DNA from 4 places in the Arthrobacter sp. Z4-13 genome. Region 2 is predicted to be linked to each of the others. Evidence: riboswitches for the same ligand, from Rfam matches in the RefSeq annotation. Region 2 holds a riboswitch; each other region holds the start of a gene.
The links. A riboswitch is a leader RNA that binds a small molecule or an ion and turns the genes downstream of it on or off. The one in region 2 is predicted to bind thiamine pyrophosphate.

Region 1 (4,484 bases), 1.5 Mb from region 2:
AGAAGGCGAGGGCGTAACGTCCCGCCGTCGTCGTCGCCGCCGCCGTGGTGACCAGGACCTTGAACTGACGGGCGGGGGAGACGACGATCCGCCCAACACGGTCACCCGCGTCCGCGCACCGCGCGCCGTGAGCGAACCGGCGGTCAGCAACCGCGTCACCAGCGTCAAGGGATCCACCCGCCTGGAGGCGAAGAAGCAGCGCCGGCGCGAGTCCCGTGACACCGGCCGCCGCCGTACTGTCATCACCGAGGCCGAGTTCCTGGCCCGCCGCGAGTCTGTTGACCGGCAGATGATTGTGCGCCAGCGCGATGACAGAATCCAGATCGCAGTCCTTGAAGACAGTGTCCTGGCCGAGCACTTCGTGTCAAAAACCCAGCAGGACTCCCTGATCGGCAACGTGTACCTGGGCAAGGTCCAGAACGTGCTGCCCTCCATGGAAGCCGCCTTCGTGGACATCGGCCGCGGCCGCAACGCCGTCCTCTACGCCGGTGAGGTGAACTGGGAAGCCGTCAACCTCGAGGGCAAGCAGCGCCGTATCGAAAACGCCCTCAAGTCCGGCGACACCGTTCTGGTCCAGGTGACCAAGGACCCCGTGGGACACAAGGGTGCCCGCCTGACCAGCCAGATCTCCCTGCCCGGCCGCTACCTGGTGTTCGTGCCCGGCGGCTCCATGACCGGCATCTCCCGCAAGTTGCCCGACGTCGAACGCAACCGCCTCAAGCGCATCCTCAAGGACCGCCTCCCCGAGCAGGCCGGCGTCATCGTCCGCACCGCCGCCGAGGGCGCTTCCGAGGAAGAGCTGACGCACGACATCAACCGGCTGCGCGCGCAGTGGGAAGGCATCGAAAGCCAGTCGAAGTCCACCAAGATCCTTGCCCCGGAGCTGCTCTACGGCGAACCGGACCTCACCATCAAGGTGGTCCGTGACGTCTTCAACGAGGACTTCTCCAAGCTGATCGTCTCCGGGGAGGAAGCCTGGGACACCATCGAGGCGTACGTTACCTACGTGGCGCCGGACCTGGTGGGCCGGCTCGAGAAGTGGACCAAGGACCAGGACATTTTCGCTGCCTGGCGCATCGACGAGCAGATCCACAAGGCGCTGGAACGGAAGGTCTTCCTGCCGTCCGGCGGTTCGCTGGTGATCGACCGTACCGAAGCCATGACCGTGGTGGACGTCAACACCGGCAAGTTCACCGGCAGCGGCGGCAACCTCGAAGAGACGGTGACCAAAAACAACCTCGAGGCTGCGGAAGAAGTGGTCCGCCAGCTCCGACTCCGCGATATCGGCGGCATCATCGTCATCGACTTCATCGACATGGTCCTCGAATCCAACCGCGACCTCGTTCTGCGGCGCATGGTGGAATGCCTGGGACGCGACCGCACCAAGCACCAGGTTGCCGAAGTGACGTCACTCGGCCTGGTGCAGATGACGCGTAAGCGGATGGGCACCGGGCTCCTGGAAGTATTCGGAGAGCAGTGCGAAACGTGCGCCGGCCGCGGCATGGTCACCCACGACGACCCCGTGGAGCACCGGCGGGCCAACATCGTGGCTGCCGAGCACCACGTCCAGCGGTCCGACAGCCGGCCCGAAGCCCGCAGCGAAAGCCACCGGACCGACGCCCAGCGCATCGACAGCAACCAGCCGGGCGCACGTCCGGACCGGAAGCGCCGGCGGGGCCGCGGCGGCCAGCAGCCTGAGGTTGCCCCGGCAGCTGCCGTGCACGTCCACACAGTTCAGCCCGACCCATCGGACGCTGAGCGGCACGCCAAGGCGGAGGCCACCCGGCTGGCCCTTGCCAACATTGCCGCCGCCGCGCATGCAGCCCACCTGCACGACGACGAAGTGGCGGCAGCCAGGCAGGCGGCCGCAGACCAGCCCGCTGCAGCCCCCGCTGCTGCAGCGGAGGCTGCAAAGCGCGACGACGAAGCGCGTCACGCTGCCGTGCTCACCTTCGGCGGTGAGAAAGTGGTGCTGCCGTTCGTTGAGCATGCTGAAGAGCAGCAGCAGAAGCCGGCCCTGACCCTGGACCGACTCGCCGAGGCGTTCGCCCACCTGGGCCAGCCCGCGGCCGCTGTTGCCCAGCCCGAGCAGGCAGAACCGGAGCAGGAGCCGGCGGGGCCCATGGAACCGGTGCAGCCCGCACAGGCACCTGCTGCGGCAGCTGCTGCAGCACCGGCGAAGGACTACACCGACCACACGCTGGAGCAGTCCCGGCAGCGGCGGCCGCGGCGCAACCGCAGTGCCAGCCGTGCCCAGGGGGCTGCCAACGAAACCACCGTGCAGCATCACGAAAGCGTGGCGGCGGCCAGCACGGGGCATACCCACGAGGCAAAGGCCCCGGTACCGGCCGGCACCGGGGGAGACACCGGAATTGAGAAGGCGGCAACAAAGCCCGCCGAGGCGCCCATCATCCTGGGTGTAGGGGTTCCGGCCTCGGAGCTCTAAGAGTCAGCAGCACGGAATGCCCGGCCAGCCACAGCAGTGGCCGGCCGGGCATTCCGTGTTTAACGCCAGTAAGTGCAGTGCGGCCGGAACCTAAAGCAGGACATCCCAAGGGCAGGGCTCCCGGTCGCAATGTGTCACCTTCGGCCTGTGTCCGGCAAAAAAGCTAGGCTGGGGAACTGACACGGGGTGCCGCGCAGAGAGCCGGCTGAGATACACACCCGTTGAACCTGTCCGGTTAGCACCGGCGAAGGGATGTCTCATGTCTGCGACTACTGTAATGCCCACTGCCATCCCGGCAACCTTCACTGCGGCAGCAACAATGCCTTGCCGGTCGGTACCCCGGGTCCTGTCCATCGCCGGCTCGGATCCTTCCGGCGGGGCCGGTATCCAGGCCGACCTGAAGAGCATCGCCGCGCTCGGGGGCTACGGGATGGCTGCCATCACTGCCCTTACCGCCCAGAACACGCGCGGGGTCCGGTCCGTTCATGTGCCCCCTGCAGCGTTCCTGGCTGAGCAGTTGGATGCGATCAGTGAGGACATCGGCATCGACGCCGTGAAAATCGGAATGCTGGGCAACGCAGACGTGATCGAGGCGGTGGGGGCGTGGCTCCGGAAGGTGCGCCCCGCCGTCGTGGTCCTGGACCCGGTGATGGTTGCCACCAGTGGTGACCGGCTCCTGCACGAGTCCGCGGAAGCGGCGCTGCGCAGGCTCCTGCCGCTGGCCCACCTTGTGACGCCCAACCTGGCGGAGCTCGCCATACTCGTTGGCGGGCAGTTGCAGGACAGCTGGGCCGGCGCATTGGAACAGGGCCGCGCGCTTGCCGCTGCCACCGGCGCAACGGTGCTGGTCAAGGGCGGCCACCTGGACGGCGAGGAGTGCCCGGATGCACTGGTCAACACCAAGGGCCTGCTGTCCAACGAAGTGGTGGTGGTGCCGGGGGAGCGGCTGAAAACGCGGAACAGCCACGGCACCGGCTGTTCACTGTCCTCCGCCATGGCAACCGCCCAAGCGCGGCGGGGGGACTGGGAAGCATCACTTCGGGAAGTCAAACCTTGGCTGGCCGGCGCACTGAGGGCATCCGAAACACTGGAAGTGGGAACGGGAAACGGGCCGGTACACCACTTCCACCACCTGCAGCCGCTGCCGTCCGAAGGCAGCTTCGCGGCACAACTGTGGGGTGAGGCGCAGCAGGACCTGGACGATATCTATGCCTTGGACTTCATCCGCAACCTGGCCTCGGGCAGCCTGCAGGAGCACGAGTTTGCCTACTACCTTGCGCAGGACGCCATCTACCTCAACGGGTATTCGCGGGTGCTGGCCAGGGCGAGTGCGTTGGCGCCCACCGAGGCAGAGCAGCTCTTCTGGGCTGCTTCTGCCGGGCAGTGCCTGGAAGTCGAGTCGGAGCTCCACCGCTCCTGGCTAAGCACGCGGACGGTCCAGCCCCGGCTGGGCCCCGTGACCAAGTCCTACGTGGACCACCTGACAGCGGCATCGGCGTCGGGCAGTTATGCGGTCCTGGCGGCGGCAGTCCTGCCCTGCTTCTGGCTGTACGCCGAGGTTGGTGTCACGCTCCACACCCAGTTCGTTGCCGCCGGTGAACCCTCGGCACATCCCTACGCGGACTGGCTGCGCACCTACGCCGACGAAGACTTCGCAGCTGCCACCCGCACTGCCATTGCCATCGTGGATGAAGCGGGGCGCAAGGCCTCCGCCGCGGACCGGGCCGCCATGGTCACGGCGTTTAAGCAGTCCTGCAGGCTGGAAGTGGACTTCTTCGACGCGCCGCGCCTCCATTCCTGACCACCTGCCGGCGGGCTGGCCGGTACTATGGTGGGGCACGGTGCGGACGCCGGAATTGAGCTGTGGTAGCTATCACAGTCAACCCGCCGGGACCAGCCTCATTTGCGGCCAAAGACAGAGTTAGCGTATTCTAGATCTTCGGTGCTTACGCCAACACTTGGGTTACGACCCCACGGCGTTGAGGCACAGCGAGAAGCCAGGCTTTTATTGGCCGGTTCCGCACGCAAATCTAGTAAT
Region 2 (4,484 bases):
TCCAGCTGTGCCGTGACCAGCCGGCGCAGTTCCTCGACGAGCTTGGCGCCGTCGGCAGCCCCGGTTGTAACTGCCAGGGCCTTGGACAGGGCGGTGCTGATGGGTCCTCGGGGTTCTGGGATCTTCATGATGCTCCTTCGGGCGGCAGCGGTGCTGCCGGTGCTGCGCCGTCGACGGTGGCGGCTTCGGTTAAGGCTAAGCGTTCAGGTCGCGTCCGCGGTTGCGCCGCGGGGTGGCCGGCGGGGTGGTCCGCGGGGACAGCATGATGGCCAGGACGATCATGGCCAGCCCCAGGGCCAGGTGCAGCCAGTTGTCGGCGCCGTTGACGGGGACGAAGTTGGCGGGTGTTTCATCGCCCACCAAGAGCCCGTACAGCCAGAGGACCAGGTAAACGACGCCCCCGTAGGTGAGGAAGCTCCTTGCCTGCTGATGGGTCCGGGCAAGCAGCAGTCCGGCCGCCCCGAACGCCAGGTGCACGATGTTGTGCAGGGCGGACACCTGGAAGACGCCCAATAACAAGGCTTTCGAACCGTGGCCGGCCATGCCCAATGATTCGTAGTTACTGGTGATCCCAGGGATGAATCCAAGGACACCTACCAGCAGGAAGAGGACGCCCGTTGCGAGCGCAGCCTTCTGCAGGCCCGTCCTCGCTCCGGTGGCCCGGGTGCTGACTGTCATGACCTGTCTCCTCAAAAGCCGGGAGACAACATAGTAAGCATGATTACTAACTTAAGCTAAGTGCGGTGGTCATCCTGCTGTTGCTGCCCGCCGCTGCCCGCAGCTTTCGCAGGCCGCTGGTGGCGCTCAACCCTCCGGAGTGGTCCACACGTAAGGGTTTACATGGTGCCCACCGTGGCGGCCGTGCTCGTACCCTTGCTGCCAGGCCTTGCCCACGGCGGACACCAGTTCCGCCAGCAGGGGATAGTAGGGGTGGTCCGGGCCAATATAGATCATTTCCTCCGCGGCCTTGTCCACTGCCGCCTGCACCTGGTTTTCGGCTGCATTACTGGGCATGGCGCCCCTCCTGTTTGGAACTTCGCCGTTTCGAATGTACTCCAGGCATATTGAGGGTCCATCGCGCCGGCCTGTCCTCAGTCCGTGCGCATGGAGCTGAGGATCTCGCGCAGGGCCTGTACCACCAGTTCATGGTCCTGCACCTGGGGAAGCCCCGAAACAGTCACCGTTGCGACCGCGCCCACCCCAGCGACGTACACGGGGAAGGAACCCCCGTGTGCCGCATACCGGGTCTGATCGAACCAGCCCTGGTCTTCGATCCGTCCGCCGCGGAGCCGGGCGCGCAGCCCCACCAGCAGGGAGGGCACCTCATACCTGGCGGCCGTGCGCTGCTTGGCGCGGATCCAGTGCCCGTTGTCCGGGGTGGCGCCGGCCAGGGCAACGTGGAACAGGACCTGCTCACCCTTGGTGATGTCTATCGCGATGGGGAACTGGCCTTCCTTGCCCAGCTCCACGAGCAGCAGCCCCAGGTTCAGTGCGTCGTCCATGGAGAACGCTGGAAGCTGGAGCTCCCGGATTTCACCCTCGATCCGGGCGATAAGTGCTTGCAGGGATCCTTCCGGCTGGATGGCATCGGAATCCGGATCGAACTCAGTCACATGCGGGGAATTGGCAGTCATGGCCCACAATCTACCCCCCTCCGGTGTAAACTGGACCCCGCCTGCAAGGGCAATTATTTACCCACAGAATCATTCAACGACAGGGGAGCGCCGCCGTCGGGCATCACTGGCAAAGCCAGGATCCGCAGGTGGGCGCTGAGAGTGCGGACAGCCGCAGACCCTCGAACCTGATCCGGTTAGTACCGGCGCAAGGGAGTCGAGTTCTCGAAGCACCGCAGCGGCGTGCCGTTGCCGTGCTTTCCCCTCCTGTTCCTCAGGAGGATCGCATGGCAACAACAGCAGTAAAGAAGACCACCAGCAAGTCCTGGCGCGTCGTGGACATCGTGGTGGCGGCCTTGATCGCCATCGCCGGCGGCGTCATCTTCTGGGCATGGTCCCAGGGGGCTAACGCAGTCTCAGCCCCCATGAACGCCGTATACCCGCCTTTGACCGGCCTGATCGCCGGCGGATGGATGATCCCGGCGGTGCTGGGCATGCTCATCATCCGCAAGCCGGGCGCCGCGCTGTTCTGCGAGACCGTCGCCGCCACCGGTGAGCTGCTGATGGGGTCGCAGTACGGCGCCTCCGTGCTGTTCTCCGGGTTTGTCCAGGGCCTGGGCGCCGAGATCATCTTCGCGATCTTTGTGTACCGGAAGTTCAACCTGCCGGTAGCCCTGCTCGCGGGCGCCGCTGCCGGGCTTTTCTGCGGCCTGAATGACTCCTTCGCGCCCTGGGGCTGGAACATCGCCTACTCCGGCGGGGACAAGCTGGCTTACATCATCGTCACCGCGATTTCCGGTGCCGTGATCGCCGGAGCCCTGTCCTGGATCGCCACCCGCGGCTTGGCCAAGACCGGAGTCCTGAGTTCCTTTGCGTCGCGCAAGGCAGCAACGGAGCCCGTCTTTTCCTGATGACTGCTCCTTCCCTCTCCGGCGCTGCGGTGGCGGCGCGGCCGGCTGCAGTCACCGCCAGGGGCTGGGGCTGGCGGCATGCCGGGCGCTCCAAACCTGCTGTCCGTGCCCTTGACCTGGACATCCAGCCGGGGGAGCGAGTGCTCCTGCTGGGCCCGTCCGGCGCAGGCAAGTCCACGCTCCTCCACGCTCTGGCTGGGGTGCTGGGGGACGCACATGACGACGACGAGGCCGGCGATTCCGATGAGTCCGGTTCGCTGCTGATCGACGGCGCCTCCCCCCGGGAGCAGCGCGGCCGGGCCGGGCTGATGCAGCAGGACCCGGAGACCCAGGTTGTCCTCTCGCGCGTAGGTGACGACGTCGCCTTCGGCGCCGAGAACCTTGCCGTGCCCCGCGGTGATATCTGGGCCCGCGTGCACGAGGCGCTGGACGACGTCGGGCTTTCCCACCTGCCGCTGGACCACCCGACGTCGGCCCTCTCCGGCGGGCAGAAACAGCGGCTCGCGCTCGCCGGCATCCTTGCCATGCGGCCCGGGCTGATCCTCCTTGACGAGCCGACGGCCAACCTGGACCCCGCAGGGGTTCTGGAGGTGCGCGACGCCGTTGGCCGTTGCCTCGACAAAACCGGGGCAACGTTGGTGGTGGTGGAGCACCGCGTGGCCGTGTGGAAGGACCTGGTAGACCGCATCGTGGTGCTGCAACCCGGCTCGGCCGCCGATCCGGCTGTGCTGTTGGACGGGGCGCCGGACCAGGTCCTCAGCGAAGCCCGGAACATGCTCACTGCGGCCGGGGTCTGGGTGCCTGGCTATGTTCCGGCTACCCGCCTCCGGGCGGCGGGTCCTGCTTCCGGTACTGAAGACCTGCTGCTGGCCGCGGAGGAACTGGCTGTATCGCGGGAACGCGCCCGCCGCAAGGGCTTTCGCAAAGTGCAGCCGGTGCCCGTACAGCAGGGCATTTCCGCCCAGGTCCGCGCAGGGCAGGCGCTGGCCATCACCGGGCCCAATGGAGCAGGAAAATCCACGTTTGCGCTGACCCTCGCCGGGCTGCTGGAGCCTGTCGCCGGCAAGGTTTCCGCCACCCTGCCGCTCAGCCGCGGCGCGGGAATTGACCCGTATCGGTGGAAGGCAGAGCAGCTGATTGAGCGTGTGGGCACGGTGTTCCAGGAACCCGAGCACCAGTTCGTCACCGGAAATGTGCTGGACGAACTGCGCTTTGGCCCGCGGCACCTTGGGCACGGCGAGGAGCGCGTTGACGAACTGCTGGCGCGGCTCCGGCTCACCGAACTCGTTGACGCGAACCCCTATACGCTGTCGGGCGGCGAGAAACGGCGGCTCTCCGTAGCCACCGTTCTGGCCGCGCATCCGCAGGTCCTGGTCCTGGATGAACCCACCTTCGGGCAGGACGCCAACACCTGGGCGGAGCTGGCATCATTCCTTTCCGAACTCCTGGACGCCGGCACCGCCGTAGTGTCCGTGACGCACGACGCCGAATTCACTGCGGCGCTGGGCGGAGCGGAACTGCGTTTGGCGGCAGCGGCGGCGGTGGCACCGTGAGGCAGGAGCTGAACCTGCACGGCAACAGCGCCCTGCTGACCCGCGCCAACCCGCTGAGCAAGTTCGCCGCCGTCTTCCTGATCACCGCAGTCCTGGCGCTCTCCATCGACTGGGTGTCCGCTTCCGTGGCGCTGGTCTTTGAGTTCCTGCTGTTCCCGTTGGCGGGCCTCACCCTGACGCTGCTGTGGCAGCGGGGGTGGCCGCTGATCCTCGCCGCAGCTGTCGGCGGCTGGAGTACTTCCATCCTGGCTGCAGACAGCGGAAAGACGCTGGTCGACGTCGGCATTTGGACCATGAGCGAAGGCTCGCTGGAGCTGGGGGCCGGGTTTATGCTGCGTGGCCTGGCAATTGCGCTCCCGGCGGTGCTGTTGATGAGCTGCACGGATCCCACAGATTTAGCCGACGCG
Region 3 (4,484 bases), 1.4 Mb from region 2:
GGCCGGACCTGGTTTTTTCCTTGACGCTGGTGGAGCCGGCCTGCCTGTCTCTGACCGCCGAGCTGCCGGCCACGGCGGCGCACATCGGTCTCATGCAGCCCCTGTTCGACGTCCGGCACCAAATGAACGACCAGGATTTCCAGCGCGAATTCGTCCGCAGGGTCTACGCTACGGACCTGCAGCAGCCGGCCACGGCGGAGGAGAAGCGTTCCGCCAGGCGGCTCCGGCTTCAGGCCCCCTCCTGGGACGCCCCGCTGCACATCGTGCCCGGCGTTCCCACCCTTGTCCTGACCGGGGGATGGGAGCCGCTCTACGAGGAAATCGCCGGGTACCTGCGGGAAACCGGCGCCCTGCACCTGACGGCGGCGGGAGGGCACCGGCCCCACGACTCCCTCGAAGGCGACCGCATCATCCGCTCATTCATCAGCGACGTCAGCCGGGTCCAGTCAGCACGGGCTTCTTAAAGGCCCTGAGGTCCGGCGGCGACGAGTGGTTCGGGCAGGTAGACCTTGCCGCCGGCAGCCAGGAACTCCTGGCTCTTGCCCCTCATGCCCGAGGCCATCTCAGCCAGGGCAGCCTGCGACTCCGCTGAACCGTATTCGTCCCGGATATCCTGGCTGATCCTCATGGAGCAGAACTTGGGACCGCACATGGAGCAGAAGTGCGCGGTCTTGGCAGGTTCGGCAGGGAGGGTCTCGTCGTGGAAGGCCTCGGCCGTCACTGGATCAAGGGACAACGCGAACTGGTCCCGCCAGCGGAATTCGAAGCGTGCTTTGGACAGCGCGTCATCGCGTTCGTGCGCACCCGGGTGGCCTTTGGCGAGGTCTGCTGCGTGCGCCGCGATCTTGTACGTGATCACCCCTGTTTTGACGTCGTCCTTGTTGGGCAGGCCAAGATGTTCCTTGGGGGTGACGTAGCACAGCATCGCGGTGCCGTAGCGGGCGATCTCCGTGGCGCCTATAGCCGAGGTGATGTGGTCATACCCCGGAGCCACGTCGGTAACCAGCGGCCCCAGAGTGTAGAAGGGCGCTCCCTTGCACAGCTCCTGCTGGCGTTCGACGTTTTCACGGACCAGGTGGAACGGAATGTGGCCGGGGCCCTCCACCATCACCTGAACGTCATATTCCCAGGCGCGCTGCGTCAGCTCGGCCAGTGTGTCCAACTCGGCAAACTGCGCGGCATCGTTGGCGTCCGCCGTCGCACCCGGCCGCAGGCCGTCCCCCAGCGAAAACGCGACGTCGTACCTGGCGAAGATTTCGCAGAGCTCGTCGAAGTGCGTGTAGAGGAAGTTTTCCCGGTGATGTGCCAGGCACCAGCCGGCCATAATCGAACCGCCGCGCGACACGATGCCGGTCACCCGGTTGGCGGTCAGGGGAACGTACCGGAGCAGGACGCCGGCGTGGATGGTCATATAGTCCACGCCCTGTTCGCACTGCTCGATGACGGTATCGCGGAAAATCTCCCAGGTCAGGGCATTAGCTTCGCCGTTGACCTTCTCAAGGGCCTGGTAGATGGGGACGGTGCCGATCGGAACCGGCGAGTTGCGGATGATCCATTCCCTGGTGGTGTGGATGTCATCGCCGGTGGACAGGTCCATGACGGTGTCAGCGCCCCATTGGGTTGCCCACTGCAGCTTGTCCACTTCTTCCGCGATGGAACTGGTGACGGCCGAGTTGCCGATGTTGGCGTTGATCTTCACCAGGAAGGCCTTGCCGATGATCATGGGTTCTGACTCAGGATGGTTGATGTTGTTCGGAATGATCGCCCTGCCGGCGGCCAGTTCGCTGCGGACCAGTTCCACATCGCAGTTCTCCCGCAGGGCCACGAAACGCATTTCCGGAGTGATGATGCCCTGCCGTGCATAGTGCATCTGCGTCACCGTCCTGCCTTCAACGGCGCGGCGGGGCACCGGCGGTGCGCCCTTCCACTCCGCGCTGGCGGCGCCGCGGCGGACAGCCGAGCGGCCGTCGTCGAGCAGGTTCCGTCCCCTCCCGCCGTAGGTTTCCGTATCCCCGCGTACTGCTATCCACTCTGCCCGGAAGGGATTGAGGCCACGGACGGGATCGCTTCCCGGGCCGGCCGTCCGGTAGGTACGGAACGGGCCGTTGGCCCCGCCGTCGGGCGAAGGCTCCAGGGCTATCTCGGTGACGGGAACCCGGATGCCTGACTGCGCATCCTCGATGAAGGCCAGGGAATGGGACTTCAGCGACTGGGTGACAGGAGGCTGGTCCTGGCCGCCTCCCGTGCCGGACGGAATGTGGGCAGGGGCCAGCTGTGTTTTTGGTGTACTCAAGGAATACTCACTTCCTTCGCCGGCATTACCCGGACAGGTTCAACGGTCGCAGGCTGCGTCAGCCCGATCTCAGCCCCTGCAGGGGCACCCGTGTGGTCAGGAATGAAGCTACCACAGCCGTCCGGGAGGGGCTTGTCACATTGCCGGTGCTAGCCTGACTGGCGAGGAAGAGGAGCCCAATGCCGGAAATTATCGAATTCAGCGGACCGGTGCTGACCGGGCCGAACACCGTGCGGCGGGGATTGTGGTCCGTTGACGGGCTGTTGACCTTCACCCGCCCGCAGCACGTTCCGGAACGGATCCTGGACGGCTGGGTGCTTCCGGGGTTCGTTGATGCCCACTGCCATATCGGGCTGGGACCGGGCGGCGCTGTGGATCCTGCGACGGCGGAGGAACAGGCCCGCGCCGACCTGAACGCCGGCACACTGCTGGCCCGGGACGCCGGTTCCCCTGCCGACACCCGCTTCCTGCAGGACAGCCGCGACGCCCCGGTGCTGATCCGGGCCGGCAGGCATGTGGCCAGGACCGGCCGATATTTGCGGGGTTTCGCTGAGGAAGTGGAACCGGAGGGCCTGGTCGAAGCCGTCCGGAAGCAGGCCCGTGACGGCGACGGCTGGGTCAAGCTTGTGGGGGACTGGATCGACCGCGGCGCCGGTGACCTGGCGCCGTCGTTTCCCGCCGCCGTCGTTAAGGACGCTGTCCAGGCGGTGCACGAGGAAGGGGCCCGGATCACCGCGCATTGCTTCGCCGAAGACACCCTGGACCAGATGCTGGACGCGGGCATCGACTGCATCGAACACGCCACCGGGCTCCTGCCGCGGCACCTTCCGCGGTTTGTGGAGCAGGGCGTCCCCATCGTTCCCACCCTCATCAACATCGCCACGTTTCCGGACATCGCCGCACAGGCGGAGCCGAAGTTTCCCCGGTACGCCGCACACATGCGCGCACTGTGGGAGCGCCGGGCCGAGCGGGTGCTGGAGGCCTACGAGGCAGGCGTGCAGATCTATGCCGGCACCGATGCCGGCAGCGTCATACGGCACGGCAGGATCGCCGATGAGATCCTTGCCCTCCACTCTGCAGGGCTTCCGATGCCCGCTGCGCTCGACGCCGCCTGCTGGGGCGCCCGCGAGTGGCTGGGCGCTGAGGGCCTGCAGGAGGGAGCCCGCGCCGACGTCGTGCTGTGCCGGGAGGATCCACGAAGGGTTCCGGAGACTGTCAGCGGGCTGGCGCACGTGGTGCTGGGAGGCCGCGTCCTTCCTTGATGCCCCCACCGGGAGGAATTTTTGTGGCACTTGGAATAAATTGAAGCTTCAAGTAATTTTAATAGTCATAGGCCCCCACCCCGAAGGGCCCCAGCACCGGGAGTTTCCACATGACTGCAGATGCCGCCAGCCAGGACCTTCTTCCCGCCGACCTCACCATGGGCACCGTGATGCTCAAGGTCGGCGACATGAAGGTCATGACCGATTACTACCAGCGGGCCCTGGGGCTTGAGGTTGTCGCCGAACAGGACGGCGGAATCTACCTCGGCCGCCTGCAGAAGCCCCTGGTCCACCTTGCGCCCGCTCCCGGGCTGAACCTCCCGGGCAGGGGAGAGGCCGGCCTTTTCCATACGGCGCTGCTTTTTGAGAACCAGGCAGACCTCGCAGCCACCATCGCCACCGCCGCCCGGTTCGAGCCCCGCTTTTTCACGGGCAGCGCCGACCACCTCGTCAGCGAGGCCTTCTACTTCAACGACCCTGAAGGCAACGGCATTGAGCTCTACTGGGACCGGCCGCGGAGCAACTGGTCCTGGAATGGTGCGGACGTGGTCATGGACAGCCTGGCGCTGCCGCCCCAGCGCTACCTGGAGCAGCACCTCACCGAAGATTCCCTCGAGCGCCAGCGCGGAAGCGTGGCGGGGGTGGGCCATGTCCACCTCCAGGTGGGCGACGTCCAGTCGGCCAGGGACTTCTATGTAGGAATCCTCGGGTTTGAAAAGACCGCCGGCTGGCATGGGCAGGCATTGTTTGTCTCTGCCGGCGGCTACCACCACCACATGGCCATGAATGTCTGGAACAGCCGCGGCGCCGGCCCCCGCAAGGACACGCTCGGCCTCGGCGAGGTGCTCATCGAAGTGCCGTCAGGAGACGACGTCGGGGCGCTCGCGGACCGGCTGAAGGTCGCCGGGCTGCCGGTGCAGCATACTGGC
Region 4 (4,484 bases), 1.1 Mb from region 2:
TTGCCGTTCTTCCCGTTGCCGTTCCCGTTTTTGCCGTTCTCTTTTTGCGGTTTGGACCCGGAGATCACAATCGCGTCGAATTCCTGCCCAATGTGGTTGACCAGCAGGGCGGCCTCCACCGTATCCAGGGCCATGCGCTCCATCCGCGACGCCAGCTGGTCCGAGCCGGCCATGATCTCCGGCAACGTTGGCAGGGCTTCGCGTGCCCAGCCCGGTACTTTGCCGCCGTTGCTCAAGGCCTCGCAGATGACCAGGACAAAGCGGTCCACCAGGCGGCGCAACGGGGCAGTTGTATGCGCGTAGGCGGCGCCGATGGCGGACTGGACTCCGTCTTCCGGCACGGATCCGTCAAAGGCGGTGTAGGCGGCTCCGCGGAACAGCATGCCGGCGGAGTGCATGATGGCCAACTGCCGGGGATCTGTTGGGTCCAGGCTCCGCAGGTATTCCCCGTAACTGACTTCACCGTCCCAGGGCTTTCCCAAGGCTTCGGTCTGCAGCCGGAAATGGTTCAAAGAACGCTCATCCGGGGACGGCATGGTGCGCAGGATACCGACCTTCCCCGCGAGCATGAGCCGGGCGGCCGCCATTCCGGTCATCAACGAGATCTGCGCATTCCAGTCCTCAACGGGAAGCTGGGGAGCGGCGTCAATCCGGTAGCCGCCGTCGGGCAGTTGGACGATCTCCTGATCGGGCATGTTCAAGCTGGCGCCGCCGCGGGCCCGCTCCAGCTCCACACGCTTGAGCCCCACCTCTCTAAGGAGCCGCAGCACCGGCGGGGCTGTGCCGTCGTCGAGCTGCGCCTGCGCGCCCTTGTAGCTGAGCTTGGCCCGGCTGCGGATACGTGCCCGCCTGACGGCGGCGGACCTGACCTCGGCGGCGTTGTCGAGGCGGAAATCCCAGACGAATGCAGAGCAGTCCTGGCCAGGAAGGAGACTGCCGGCCTGTTCGCTGATAATTTCCGGATGCAGCGGGATCCGCCCGTCGGGGGCGTAGAACGTTTGCCCGCGGCGGCGTGTTTCCGCGTCCAGAGGTCCGCCGGGGGTAACGAACGCAGGCACGTCCGCGATGGCGTAGAGCACGTGGTAACCGTCGGCGTCCGGCTCTAGGAACAGTGCCTGGTCCAGGTCGGTGGAGGACGCGGGATCGATGGTGACGAACTCGACGGCGGTCAGGTCGTAGGCGGGCAGCTGCAGGGATTCCACGGCCGCTTTTGCGTCAGCCACCGCCTCCTCAGGGTAGGCGCCGGGCAGCTCCAGCTCGGCCCGCAGCGCACCGAGCGCCGCCTCGAGCGCGTTCTTGTGCTCGTGGACGTTGGGAGCCAGCCGATGGTGTGACACGAAAATCAGCCTAACTCGAATTCCGTTGATAATGCAGGCACCCGGGCCGTGAGCGGCACAGGGTAAGGCGCCGCGTAAGGCCGCGTAAGGAGGGTCAGGAACCGGCGGCGTCCAGGGCGGCGAGCAGTGCAGCGGCGGCGGCTGTTGGATCACTGGCTTCCGTGATGGCGCGCACCACCACAATCCTGCGCGCGCCCGCATGCACCACCTGCTCCACGTTGCCGTGGTCAATGCCGCCGATCGCGAACCAGGGTACGCCGCCGTCGAACTGTCCTTCGCGCCCGCCCAGGCGTGCAGCTTCGGCGGCGTACTCCACCAACTCGATGCCAACTGCTGCCCGCCCGGGCTTGGTGGGGGTGGCCCACACCGGGCCTACGCAGAAGTAGTCCAGCCCTGCGGGGGCCGAGGCTGCCGCCAGTGCGGCGTCCACCTGCGCCGGGCTGTGGCTGGAAAGGCCAATGGCGGCGTTGCCGTTGAGCAGGGTTCGGGCAGCAGCCAGGGGCAGGTCTTTTTGGCCGATGTGGAAGACCGGTGCGCCGGACAGTACAGCGATGTCCGCACGGTCGTTGACTGCCCACAGCCGGCCGTGCCGTTCCGCCGCTTCCTTGAGCACAGCCAGGAGTTCCAGTTCCTCGGCTGCCTCGATGGTCATGTCCCTCAGCTGGATAATGTCCACCCCGCCGGCGAAGGCGGCATCAACGAACTGCCCGAAGTCGCCGCGGTCCTTCCGTGCGTCGGTGCAGAGGTAGAGGCGGGCGGCGTGGAGGCCGTTGCTGACCTTGGCGCTGCCGAGGACATCGGAGCCGGCGGGGGTGTGGGACACATTCATGGAGAAAAGCCTAGTTCCTCTACACTTGCCTCGTACTGCGGGAGCCCGCGGCAGCTGTCACAAAGCGCCGGGCTGAGAGGGCGTCAGAGCCGACCGCTTGACCTGATCCGGTTAATGCCGGCGTAGGGAAGGAGATACATGGGCGCACCATCCGACAGCCCTTCGAGCAGCCTGCCCAGGCACGCGGACAACATCATCCATGCGGACGTGGCAGTCATCGGCGGCGGAGTTATCGGCCACAGCATCGCCTGGGAGGCGAAGCGCTCCGGCCGCACGGTGGTGGTCATCGACGACGCACCGGGTTCGGGGGCCAGTTGGGCTGCCGCCGGGATGCTTGCTCCCGTCAGCGAGCTGCACTACCAGGAGGAGGATCTCCTGGAACTCATGCTGGACGCCTCGGCCCGCTGGCCGGGTTACGTCGCCGGACTGGCGGCAGCATCAGGGGCAGATCCGGGATACATCACGACGCCGACCCTTGCCGTCGGTGCCGACGCCGCCGACCGACGGGCACTGATGGACCTGCGCGCAGTCCAGCAGGCAAACGGCCTTTCCGTTGAACCGCTGACCGTCCGGACCGCGCGGCAGCGCGAGCCCCTGCTGAGTCCCGGGATTGCCTGCGCGCTCGATACCCCTGCAGACCATCAGGTGGATCCGCGGCTGCTGGTGGCCTGCCTGCAGGCGGCCTTGGCGGACGACGACGGCAGTCACACTTATGCGGTCCGTGCCAACGCTGCTGGGCTGTTGTGGCAGGACGGAGCTGTTGCCGGCGTACGCCTGGCTGGCGGGGGAACCGTGCTGGCCGCCGAAACGGTAGTGGCTAACGGGCTGCACGCGGCAGCGCTGGAAGCACTGCCCGAAGATTTGCACCTGCCGCTGCGGCCCGTCTACGGGGACATCCTGCGCCTCGCAGTTCCCCATCACTTGCAGCCTCTGGTGATGTCCACCGTCCGCGGGCTGGTGCACGGCTTCCCGGTCTATATCGTGCCCCGCCGGGACGGCACAGTGGTGATTGGGGCAACCCAGCGTGAGGATTCGCCGTCGGCCGCCGATGCCGTGTCCGCCGGGGGCGTGTACCAGCTCCTCCGCGACGCGCAGGTGCTGGTCCCCGCCGTCGCCGAACTTGAACTGCTGGAATCCACAGCCCGGGCCCGCCCCGGAACCCCGGACAACGCACCTCTGCTGGGGCGGGTGCCCGTGGCGGGCGGGGAGGCCCGGGACTCCGAATACATTGCCGGCCTCATCATCGCCACCGGGTTCTTCAGACACGGGGTCCTGCTGGCGCCGGCCGCCGCCGCCGTCTGCCGGGAACTCCTGGACGGGCGCCAGGACCCCCGATGGGCGGCCTTCAATCCAGGCCGCTTTTCCGGCACCAGCCACCCGCCCACCGCCCGCCTTAGCCACACACCGCCAGCAAAGGAAACAGCATGAACATCACCTTGAACGGAAGCCGGCACCTTGTGCCCGAGGGTACCTCCATCACCGTGCTCGTCAGCCAGGTCACCGGGCGCCCCCTCGGAGCCGACGGCCAGGCCGCCGACGGCGGGAAACTGGGCGTGGCCGTGGCCCACAATTCCCAGGTAGTGCCGCGCAGCCAGTGGTTCGCCACCGCGCTCGCCGACGGCGACGACATTGAGCTCCTCACGGCAGTGCAGGGAGGCTGACACGATGACCGAAACCATCACTACCCCCAGCATGGCCGGCCACGACGATCCGCTGGTGATTGACGGCGTCGCACTGACCTCCCGGCTCATCATGGGCACCGGCGGTGCGCCGAGCCTTGACGGCCTGGGCGCCGCCCTCCTGGCCTCCGGTACCGGATTGACCACGGTGGCCATGCGGCGGTATTCCACCGCGGAGACGGGCTCGCTCTTCCAGCTGCTTGTGGATCACGGCATCCGTGTGTTGCCCAACACGGCGGGCTGCTTCACTGCGCGGGACGCCGTGCTGACCGCCGAACTGGCCCGTGAGGCACTGGAAACCGACTGGGTAAAGCTGGAAGTCATCGCCGACGAACAAACCCTGCTGCCGGACGCCGTCGAACTGGTGGACGCCACGGAACAACTCGTCAACAGGGGCTTCAAGGTTTTTGCGTACACCAATGACGACCCCGTCCTTGCGCTGCGGCTCGAGAACCTCGGAGCCACCGCAGTCATGCCGCTCGGGGCGCCGATCGGCACGGGACTGGGCATCCTGAATCCGCACAACATTGAGCTGATTGTGTCCAGGGCCTCGGTGCCGGTGGTTTTGGACGCCGGCATCGGCACTGCCTCGGATGCCGCCCTGGCTATGGAGCTGGGCTGCGATGCCGTGCTGCTGGC

Region 1: linked by a shared signal. The riboswitch ahead of thiD (bifunctional hydroxymethylpyrimidine kinase/phosphomethylpyrimidine kinase) and the one ahead of M1E07_RS18975 (ECF transporter S component) in region 2 are both predicted to bind thiamine pyrophosphate.
Region 3: linked by a shared signal. The riboswitch ahead of thiC (phosphomethylpyrimidine synthase ThiC) and the one ahead of M1E07_RS18975 (ECF transporter S component) in region 2 are both predicted to bind thiamine pyrophosphate.
Region 4: linked by a shared signal. The riboswitch ahead of thiO (glycine oxidase ThiO) and the one ahead of M1E07_RS18975 (ECF transporter S component) in region 2 are both predicted to bind thiamine pyrophosphate.

The regions. Positions count from the first base shown of each region.
Region 1 is NZ_CP096459.1:2,211,294-2,215,777, reverse strand. It holds gene M1E07_RS11990 (Rne/Rng family ribonuclease) at 1-2,446, shown strand, start outside; TPP riboswitch at 2,619-2,716, shown strand; gene thiD (bifunctional hydroxymethylpyrimidine kinase/phosphomethylpyrimidine kinase) at 2,724-4,247, shown strand.
Region 2 is NZ_CP096459.1:3,704,970-3,709,453, reverse strand. It holds gene M1E07_RS18995 (iron-containing redox enzyme family protein) at 1-128, opposite strand, end outside; gene M1E07_RS18990 (DUF4383 domain-containing protein) at 196-678, opposite strand; gene M1E07_RS18985 (hypothetical protein) at 805-1,014, opposite strand; gene M1E07_RS18980 (heme-degrading domain-containing protein) at 1,092-1,634, opposite strand; TPP riboswitch at 1,706-1,846, shown strand; gene M1E07_RS18975 (ECF transporter S component) at 1,901-2,524, shown strand; gene M1E07_RS18970 (ABC transporter ATP-binding protein) at 2,524-4,077, shown strand; gene M1E07_RS18965 (energy-coupling factor transporter transmembrane component T family protein) at 4,074-4,484, shown strand, end outside.
Region 3 is NZ_CP096459.1:2,294,013-2,298,496, reverse strand. It holds gene M1E07_RS12405 (alpha/beta hydrolase) at 1-464, shown strand, start outside; gene thiC (phosphomethylpyrimidine synthase ThiC) at 461-2,293, opposite strand; TPP riboswitch at 2,288-2,395, opposite strand; gene M1E07_RS12395 (amidohydrolase family protein) at 2,473-3,555, shown strand; gene M1E07_RS12390 (VOC family protein) at 3,666-4,484, shown strand, end outside.
Region 4 is NZ_CP096459.1:2,624,819-2,629,302, reverse strand. It holds gene M1E07_RS13840 (RNB domain-containing ribonuclease) at 1-1,337, opposite strand, end outside; gene thiE (thiamine phosphate synthase) at 1,432-2,166, opposite strand; TPP riboswitch at 2,194-2,312, shown strand; gene thiO (glycine oxidase ThiO) at 2,305-3,594, shown strand; gene thiS (sulfur carrier protein ThiS) at 3,591-3,827, shown strand; gene M1E07_RS13820 (thiazole synthase) at 3,832-4,484, shown strand, end outside.